DNA from 3 places in the Burkholderia torrens genome. Region 2 is predicted to be linked to each of the others. Evidence: predicted binding sites of a transcription regulator. Region 2 holds the regulator's gene; each other region holds the start of a gene.
The links. The regulator LexA, encoded in region 2, represses DNA repair genes until DNA is damaged. The targets are predictions, from matches to a motif close to ACTGTATNNNNATACAGT.
Positions count from the first base shown of each region.

Region 1 (3,271 bases), 1.4 Mb from region 2:
AGCGGTTCGCGGCCTCGGGCCGGTGATCGGCCACCGGCGCCGCGCGCAATACGTTCTCCGCACCCAGCCGCGCGACCAGCAATTCGAACAGCCGCGCACGCGTCTCGCGCGTGCCGCCCGGCTCGGGGAAAAGATCGTCGGCCGGCGGCGCGACCGATTCGACGCGCGTGGCCTTCAGACGCACCGCGATCACGGCGGCCGGCAATTCGACGCGCGCGAGCCGCTCGCCGAGCAGCCGCATGAAGTGCACCTCGTCGCGCACCGGCGCGGCGAATGCAAGCTCGAGCGGCGTCGGCGGCACGGCCTGGCGGCCGCGCTCGTGTTCGAGATCGAACGTCATCGCGGCCAGCGACAGCTGCCGCGCGGCCAGCCAGCCGCACAGCTGCACGACGAGCCGGCGCGCGGCGAACAGCACGGCTTCCGCGTATTCGACGCGCTCCGGCAATTCGAGCCGCACGTCGAACACGGGCGGCACCGCCATCCATGCCAGCGGCTCGACCGCGTCGCCGTACGCGCGATCGAGCGCGGCCAGCAGCGCGGGGCCGCAACGGCGCTGCAACCCCGCGCGCGGCAGGCCGCGCAGATCGGCGAGCGTGCGGCAGCCGAGGCCGTCGAACCAACCCGCATACGGACGCGCATCGGGCAGCAGCACGCAGGGCAGCCGGTCGAGCGAGCGGACGAGCGAGGCCCTACCGGCGACGCGGCGCCGGATGCGCGAGCGCGCCGACATGCGCGCGAGCAGCCATGCCCCTTGCCCGGTCGGCGCGGCGGACAGGCGCGCCGCATAGCCGAGCGCCGCGAGCGTCGCGCGCACCTGGCGGCACAGCGACGGCAGGCCGCCGAACAGGCGCAGGCTCGGGCCGACGTCGACGAGCAGCGTGGCTTCGTCGTCGAGCGCGACGCACGGCGAGAAACGCAGCAACGCGAGCGCGACCGCGCGCAGCGCATCGGCCTCGCGTGCGGGATCGCGTTCGACGAGCTGCGTCTCGGGCGCAAGCGTGAGCACGCCGCCGCGCTTCATGCCCGCGCGCACGCCCTGCCGCCGCGCGGCCGCATCGGCGATCAGCACGACACCCTGCTCGAGCACCGCACGGCCCGCGCCGCCGGCCGCTGCGTCAGGCGGCGGCGGGGCGCACACGTCGAGCGGCAGGCGCGGCAGATGGATGCCGAGCAAGACGCGCATAGCGGCTCTCCACGATAGGCGACGGCAGGTCGAGCACGAGCGGCTCGCTGCGCGCGGGCCCGCGACGCTTGACGATGTCGAGCGACACGCCGCCCGGCACGGGATACAGCGCGACGCGCAGCACGGCCGGCGACGGCTGCCGCGCGGCCGACAGCGGGCGCAGCATCACGAACAGCGTGTCGCCCGTGCGCGCGGCCGCGAGATGCAGGCGCCGCAGCGCATCGGGTCGCGCGTCCTGCCAGAGCAGCAGCGCGCCGCAACAGCCGGTCCTGAGTGCCTGCTCGGCGGCCCATAGCGCGTCCGTACGGCTGCCGGCGCGCAGCCACAGCAGCGCGTCGGCCGGCACGCCGAGGCTGGCGAGCGCGGTTGCATGCGGCGATTGCGGCGGCGCGACGAGCGCGAGCGGACGCCGGGCGCTGACGGTGCGGGCAAGCGCGGGCGCAAGCAGCCGCATCTCGCCGCAGCCCGGCTGCGCGGCCAGCAGTTCGACGAGCCCGCCGACCGGCCAGCCGCCGCCAGGCAGCTCGGCCGACAGCGGCACGAAGCCGGTCTCGATCGTGCGCGGCCCGCCGCGCGCGAGCTGCGAGCCGCGCCAGAGCGACGGATGAAGGGATTCGGGAGAAATGGAGGATGCGAGCATGACGCCACCCACAACTGTATGGATATACAGTATATGGCAATGCGCCCGCGTCGCACAGCACCGGTGCGAAACCGGTTTTCGTCAGAGGAAAAACCGAGAGGAAGCCGGCGCGCGCGTCATGTCACCGCGCGCCGGCCCGCCTGCCGCCCGTCAGCCGAGCAGCAGCGCGTCGTCGTCGAGCTGCTCGTGGCGCACCTTCTCGAACATCTGCAGCAGGTCCGGCACGTCGAGCCCGCGGCGCGCGTCGCCCGACACGTCGAGCACGACCTGCCCCTGGTGCAGCATCACCGTGCGGTCGCCGTAGTCGAGCGCCTGCCGCATGCTGTGCGTGACCATCATCGTCGTCAGCTTGCTCTCGGCGACGATGCGCGCGGTCAGCTCCAGCACGAACGCGGCCGTCTTCGGGTCGAGCGCGGCCGTGTGCTCGTCGAGCAGCAGGATCCGCGACGGCCGCAGCGACGCCATCAGCAAGCTCACGGCCTGCCGCTGGCCGCCGGACAGCAGCCCGATCCGGTCGGTCAGCCGGTTCTCGAGGCCGAGATTCAGGAGCCGCAGCTTGTCGCGGAACAGCTCGCGCGACGGCCGGTCGAGCGCCGCGCGGAAACCGCGCCGCACGCCGCGCGCCATCGCGAGCGCCATGTTCTCCTCGATCGTCAGCGCCTCGCAGGTGCCGGCCATCGGATCCTGGAACACGCGCGCGACGAGGTGCGCGCGATCCCACGCGGCCTTGCGCGTCACATCCGTGCCGTCGATCGCGATGCGTCCCCCATCGACCGGCTGGTCGCCGCTGACCGCATTGAGGAAGGTCGACTTGCCGGCGCCGTTCGAGCCGATCACCGCGACGAACTGGCCATCGGGAATCTCGAGCGACAGCCCGCGCAGCGCACGCGTCTCGATCGGCGTGCCGGGATTGAACGTGAGTTTGAGATCTTGTGCGGACAGCATGTCATGCCCCTCCGTTCTTGCGCGCGAACAGCTTCCTGCGCGTCGCCGGCAGCACCAGCGCGATCGTGACGAGCGCGGCCGTCACGAGGTTCAGGTCCTGTGCCTTCAGGCCGATGAATTCGCTGTTCAGCGCGAGCGCGATGAAGAAGCGGTAGACGATCGCGCCGAGCACGACCGCCAGCGTCGTCAGCACGAGCCGGCGCGCGGGCAGCAGCGTCTCGCCGATGATCACCGCGGCCAGCCCGATCACGATCGTGCCGATCCCCATCGAGATGTCCGCGCCGCCCTGCGTCTGCGCGAACAATGCGCCGGCGAGCGCGACGAGCGCGTTCGACAGCGCCATCCCGGCGAGCGTCGCGCGGCCGGTCGCGATGCCTTGCGCGCGCGCCATCCGCGGGTTCGCGCCGGTCGCGCGCATCGCGAGGCCGAGCTGCGACGAGAAGAACCAGTCGAGGCCGAGCTTCGCGACCACGACGACGATCGCGAGCAGCGCCGGGCGCAGC
Region 1 is NZ_OZ480211.1:3,148,448-3,151,718, forward strand. Features, by position in the region: gene AC5LXX_RS14575 (Y-family DNA polymerase) at 1-1,183, opposite strand, end outside; gene imuA (translesion DNA synthesis-associated protein ImuA) at 1,116-1,823, opposite strand; gene AC5LXX_RS14585 (ABC transporter ATP-binding protein) at 1,974-2,768, opposite strand; gene AC5LXX_RS14590 (ABC transporter permease) at 2,770-3,271, opposite strand, start outside.
Region 1: imuA (translesion DNA synthesis-associated protein ImuA) is a predicted target of LexA. The motif match lies at 1,837-1,854, and genes of this name have one in related genera.

Region 2 (3,271 bases):
CGGGCGGCTCGGCCAGGATGCTCACCGACGGCACGACGATCTCGAACTTGTCGGTACCGAACTCCTTCACCGACAGGAACGCCTCGTTCTCCCATGCGATCAGCACGTCGCCGATCCCGCGCTGAACGAAGCTCGTCGTCGCGCCTCGCGCGCCCGAATCGAGCACGCCTGCGTTCTTGTAGAGCTTCGTGACGAATTCCTTCGCCGTCTGCTCGTTGCCGCCCGGCTTGTGTACTGCGTACGCCCATGCGGCCAGGTAGTTCCAGCGCGCCCCGCCCGACGTCTTCGGGTTCGGCGTGACGATCGAGATGCCCGGCTTGGTCAGGTCGTCCCAGTCCTTGATCCCCTTCGGATTGCCCTTGCGCACCAGGAACACGATCGTCGACGTGTACGGCGACGCGTTGTCGGGCAGGCGCTTCTGCCAGTCCTTGTTCACGAGGCCCTTGTTCGCGATCGCATCGATGTCGTACGCGAGCGCCAGCGTGACGACGTCGGCCTGCAGGCCATCGAGCACCGAGCGCGCCTGGGCACCCGAGCCGCCGTGCGACTGCTTGAAGTTGACGGTCTCGCCCGTCTTCGCCTTCCACTCCTTGCCGAACGCCTGGTTGAAGTCCTGATACAGCTCGCGCGTCGGGTCGTACGACACGTTCAGGAACGTCGTATCGGCCTGGGCATGCGTCGCGACGCCCAGCGCCGCCGCCGCGCCCAGCGCGAGTGTTGCGATCAGGCGGCCCACTCCGCCCACCAGCCCCGTATTGCGCTTCGCCATCCTTGGTTCTCCAGTGTTGTCGGTATTGCGATGTCGGGCCAGTCTAACGAACGGGTTACATGATTAAAAATAATCGTTCCTTATTTTTTAATACTCAAAAGTGCTAACGCAGACGGGATGGATGGTTGCGGCAGATAAACCGCCGTCCGGACGTCGCGAAATCACGTCGGAACCGGCGCGATCACGTCGAACCTCAAGTAACGCTTGAAATTCGCGAAGTACTGTATAAAAATACAGCTCACTGTCTATCCATACAGTTCAGCCATGACCAAACTCACCGCCCGTCAGCAGCAAGTGTTCGACTTGATCCGTCGCGCGATCGAGCGCTCCGGATTCCCGCCCACCCGCGCCGAGATCGCGGCCGAACTGGGCTTCAGCTCGCCGAATGCGGCCGAGGAGCACCTGCGTGCGCTGGCACGCAAGGGCGTGATCGAGCTGGCTGCCGGCGCGTCGCGCGGCATCCGCCTGCTCGGCATCGAAGACGCCCCGCACCAGTTCACGCTGCCGCATGCCGGCCTGATGCAGCTGTCGCTGCCGCTCGTCGGCCGCGTCGCGGCCGGTAGCCCGATCCTGGCGCAGGAGCACATCTCGCAGCACTATGCGTGCGATCCTGCGCTGTTCACGAGCAAGCCCGACTACCTGCTGAAGGTGCGCGGCCTGTCGATGCGCGACGCCGGCATTCTCGACGGCGACCTCCTCGCCGTGCAGAAACGCACGGAAGCGAAGGACGGCCAGATCATCGTCGCGCGTCTGGGCGACGACGTCACGGTCAAGCGCCTGATGCGCCGGCCTGGCGGTCTCGAGCTGATCGCGGAGAACCCGGATTACGAAAACATCTTCGTCAAGGCCGGCAGCGCGGAATTCGCGCTGGAAGGCATCGCCGTCGGGCTGATCCGCTCGGGCGAACTCTGACATTCCGTCTCGCTAGGAGAACATCATGGAACGCCTTGCCCGCCTGCTGCCTTTCCGTCAATTCGGTCGCCTGCGTCATCTGCGCGGCCGTACGCCCTGCGCTCCGCTGTCCGCAGCCGCGCCCGTGCAAGAAGAAGTCGCAGTCGAACGGCAGGCGTCCCTGCTGCCGTCGGCGCTCCCCGCGTTCGCGCGGGTATCGCTGAACGCCGGCCTGAATCATGCGGAACCCGCGCGCCGCGCGCCGGTACGCGTCTATCACGGCCGTTCGCGCCTGATCATGGTCGGCACGATCGATGCCGTATGCCGGATGATCGACCGCTGCATCGCCGAGGAACGATCGGCTACGCCCGGCGGTCTCTGATTGCGGAACATCCCCGCACCGGAGGCAACGTGACTGGATCTTCGGGCCGCGCATGGCGGCTCAAGCCCCTGCTGATCGTCGTGCTGGCCGTCGCCGTCATGGTGGCGATCGGCTATGCGTACGCGTCACCGTACGTCGCGCTCGGTCGCCTGAAATCGGCGATCGACGCGCGCGATGCGCAGGCCATCAGCGAATATGTCGATTTCCCGTCGCTGCGCATCAGCCTGAAGCAGCAAGTCACGGAAGAGTTGATGCGCCGGATCGACGCGGTAAAGAAGAACAATCCGTTCGCGGTGATCGGCGCGCTGATCGGGTCCGCGCTGGTCGGGCCGCTGGTCGATGCGTACGCGACACCGGACGGCGTGGCCGCGCTGATGAGCGGAATGCCGCCGCGCGGCAATCCCGGCGAGCGTCCGCCCGAATGGTCGAATCAGCCGCAAGGCAATGCACCGGCCAACACACCAGCGGCACCGTCGGCCAGTCCGGCACCGGCAAGCGCTGCCGCTCCGGGCAACAACGCGGCAGCTGCGTCATCCCCGGCACCCACCTCTGCCGCGCCGGCCAGCGCGAACGATGCAACGCATTCACCGCATCAGCAGCAAACCAGTGCGGGATACCGGAATTTCGATGAATTCGTCGTGACGTACCAGCGCAGCGCCGACGGCACGCGCTATGCGGCGATATTTCACCGCTTCGGGCTGTTCTCGTGGAAGTTGTCCGCGATCGACCTGCACGCGTAACAGCTGCGCGCGACCCGCGCCGCTGATGCGGCACGGCGCCTGACCGGCGCCCATCGCCGGTCGGGCCGTCATCGAATCATTCGATCATTTGCCGTTCGCCATGGCGGCTTCGCGCTCGCGTGCGATTTCTTCCTTCTGCTCCTGTGCCGACGAACACGCCACCAGGATGCTGCAGTTCACGCGATCGAGCAGTTGCGTATTGCCCGACCCCATCCACCATCTCGACAGCCCGCTGCGGCATCTGTGGCCGACGACGACGAGGTCGGCCTTCAGCTCCGTCGCGAGATTCGCGATTTCGTCGATCGGATAGCCGAATGCGAAATGGCCTTCGGCCTGCACGCCGCGCTCACGCAGCCAGTTCACGCCTTCCTGCAGGATTTCCCGCGCGGTTTCCTCAAAGCGCCCGCACGCGACATCGGTCAGCAGACCTGCGCTTTGCGCAATGCTCGAACGCATGTCGACGACCGACAGCAAGTGCGTTTCAGCCTT
Region 2 is NZ_OZ480211.1:1,722,447-1,725,717, reverse strand. Features, by position in the region: gene AC5LXX_RS08020 (sulfate ABC transporter substrate-binding protein) at 1-769, opposite strand, end outside; gene lexA (transcriptional repressor LexA) at 1,034-1,681, shown strand; gene AC5LXX_RS08010 (hypothetical protein) at 1,707-2,042, shown strand; gene AC5LXX_RS08005 (DUF2939 domain-containing protein) at 2,072-2,782, shown strand; gene AC5LXX_RS08000 (universal stress protein) at 2,867-3,271, opposite strand, start outside.

Region 3 (3,271 bases), on a different replicon from region 2:
CCGGAAGTGGCCGAGCAGATTCTCGCGGACGGCTGCGCGGACATGGTATCGATGGCGCGGCCGCTGCTCGCCGACGCCGAATTCGTCGTGAAGGCCGCGCAGGGCCGCGCCGACGAGATCAACACCTGCATCGGCTGCAACCAGGCGTGCCTCGATCACGCGTTCAAGAACCGGATCGCGTCGTGTCTGCTGAATCCGCGCGCGTGCCACGAGACGGAGCTGAAATACACGCCCGCGCAGCAGCCGAAGCGCATCGCGGTGGTCGGTGCGGGACCGGCCGGGCTGTCATGCTCGACCGCACTCGCGCAGCGCGGCCATCACGTCGACCTGTTCGACGGCGCAGCCGAGATCGGCGGCCAGTTCAACATGGCGAAGCAGGTGCCGGGCAAGGAAGAGTTTCATGAGGCGCTGAGCTACTTCGGCCGCCAGGTCGAGCTGACCGGCGTGAACCTGCACCTGAATCGCCGCGTCGATGCGAGCGACCTGATCGCGGGCGGCTACGACGAGATCGTGCTCGCAACCGGCGTCGCACCGCGCGACCCGAAGATTCCGGGGCAGGACGGGCCGAACGTGCTCAGCTATATCGACGTGCTCGCCGGCAAGCAGCCGGTCGGCCGGCGCGTCGCGGTGGTCGGCGCGGGCGGGATCGGCTTCGATGTCGCCGAGTATCTGGTGCAGGACGGCGAGTCGCCGGCACTCGACCTGGACGAATGGAAAGCCGAGTGGGGCGTGACCGATCCGGCCGCGACGCGCGGCGGCGTGACGCGTGCGCAGGTGTCGGCACCGGCGCGTGAGGTGACGCTGCTGCAGCGCAAGCCAGCGCCGCTCGGCAAGGGGCTCGGCAAGACGACCGGCTGGATTCACCGCGCGACGCTGAAGATGAAGCAGGTGAAGATGATCGGCGGGGTGAACTACGAGCGAATCGATGCGCGCGGGCTGCACGTGTCGTACGGCGAGCAGCGCACCGATCACGAGCTGATCGAAGCCGACACGATCGTGCTTTGCACGGGGCAGGAGCCGCAGCGCGCGTTGCTCGCGCCATTGCAGGCGGCCGGGCGCACGGTGCACCTGATCGGCGGCGCGGAACTGGCCGCCGAACTCGATGCGAAGCGCGCGATCGATCAGGGCGCGCGCCTCGCGGCGCGGCTGTAACGACCGTTGCGGCTCAGGCCGCTTCGGCCCGCTCTTCCTCTTCCGCCTCGAGCATGGCCTTGACGATCAGGTAGATGGCCGGCAGGTCGTCATCGTCGCGGCGCCAGTCGACCGGTTCCTCGACGTCCGCGGCGACCAGCCGGCTGTCGCGCAGCCGGATGAACGCGTCGACGACGGCCGGATCGTTGCGGTTCAGGAAACCGGCATTCGAGAATGCCAGCTCTTCGACGTTCAGCAGCGCCTGCCAGCTCATCGTGCGGACGGCCGCCGGATGGGTGCGCCGCCGCAGGCCAAGCGCCCGCTGCGCGGGGCCGCCGGCGACACGCTGCAGATCGACGACTGCCCGCTGCGCGGCGCGCTCGAAGTGGACGGGATTGAAGCCGGGTTGCTCGGGATCGAATGCGGATGCCAGGAACATGGTCGCCTCACAAAAGTCCGTTCGTCTGTGGATGACGGAATTCGGGTCAAATGGTGCAAAAGCACTGTAAATATATACAGTGTTTGGCGCAGATTCAAGCCCCGGATGAAGGATTTTGTGCAGCGGCGATCGAAGCGGGCGGCCGCAGCGATCCGGCGAACGGCTTACATCGCCGCCGCGATCGTCTCCCGCAACCACCGATGGGCCGGATCGCGATGCACGCGCTCGTGCCACAGCATCGACATTTCATAGCCGGGCACCTCGACCGGCGCGTCCACCACGCGCAGCGCGGGCACGTCGCGCACCAGCCGCTCGGGCAGCATCGCGACGAGGTCGGTGCTCGCGACGGCCGACATCACGAACAGGAAATGCGGCACCGACAGCACGACGCGCCGCGCGGCGCCGACCTTCGCGAGCGCTTCGTCCGTCACGCCGAAGAAGCCGCCGCCGTCGGGCGACACGATCACGTGTTCGAGCGTGCCGAACTGCGCGAGCGTCGGGCGCCGCTTCAGCTTCGGGTGGCCGGCGCGGCCGATCAGCACGTACCGCTCGACGAACAGCGGCAGGCGGCGCATGCCCGGTGGTGACCCTTCGGTCGTATGAAAGGCCAGGTCGATGCCGTTTCGTTCGGTATCCTGTTCGGTGCGCGGCGGCACGAGCTCGACGACCGCGAGCCGCGTACCGGGTGCAGCCGCGCGCAGCGTGCTTAGCGCGGGCAGCACGATCGTCGATTCGCCATAGTCGGTCGCGGCCACGCGCCACGTGTTCGTCGCGGTCGCGGGATCGAACGGCGTGGCCGGAACCACCGCGCGCTCGACCGCTTCGAGCGCATCGCGCAACGGCTCACGCAGGGCTTCGGCGCGCGCGGTGGGCCGCATCCCGCGCGGCCCCGGCAGCAGCAGCGGATCGCCGAACAGGTCGCGCAGTTTCTGCAGCTGCACGCTGACCGACGGCTGCGACATGTTCAGTTTCTCGGCCGCGCGCGTGACGTTGTGCTCGGCAAGCAGCACGTCCAGCGTGACGAGCAGGTTCAGATCGAGCCGTCTTAGATTATTCATGGCTATACCTGGAATATCAGGAATTCATTTCAAATATACCTTTGGTCGCGGCATCCTGCAGTCATTCAATCCACGGAGTGACGAACATGAATGTGCTGATCGTGTATGCCCATCCCGAACCGCGTTCGCTGAACGGCGCGCTGCGCGATTTCGCCATCGCGCATCTCGAAGCGGCCGGCCACACGGTGCAGGTGAGCGACCTGTATGCGATGAACTGGAAGGCGGTGCTGGACGAGAACGACGTGACCGATCGTGCGCCCGACGCGCGGTTCGATCCGACGCTCGACTCGAAGCGCGCATTCGCGGCGGGTACGCAAAGCGAAGACATCGCACGCGAGCAGGACAAGCTGAAGTGGGCCGATGCGGTGATCCTGCAGTTTCCGCTGTGGTGGTTCTCGATGCCGGCGATCATGAAGGGCTGGTTCGAGCGTGTGTATGCGTACGGTTTTGCGTATGGCGTCGGCGAGCATTCCGATACGCACTGGGGTGATCGCTACGGCGAAGGAATGCTGGCAGGCAAGCGGGCGATGATCGTCGTCACGACGGGCGGGTGGGAGCCGCACTACAGCCCGCGCGGCATCAACGGGCCGATCGACGACCTGCTGTTCCCGATCCAGCACGGCGTGCTGTATTACCCGGGGTT
Region 3 is NZ_OZ480212.1:2,387,058-2,390,328, reverse strand. Features, by position in the region: gene AC5LXX_RS26925 (2,4-dienoyl-CoA reductase FMN-binding domain-containing protein) at 1-1,152, shown strand, start outside; gene AC5LXX_RS26920 (DUF2471 family protein) at 1,166-1,570, opposite strand; gene AC5LXX_RS26915 (LysR family transcriptional regulator) at 1,735-2,628, opposite strand; gene AC5LXX_RS26910 (NAD(P)H-dependent oxidoreductase) at 2,715-3,271, shown strand, end outside.
Region 3: AC5LXX_RS26920 (DUF2471 family protein) is a predicted target of LexA. The motif match lies at 1,634-1,651, and genes of this name have one in related genera.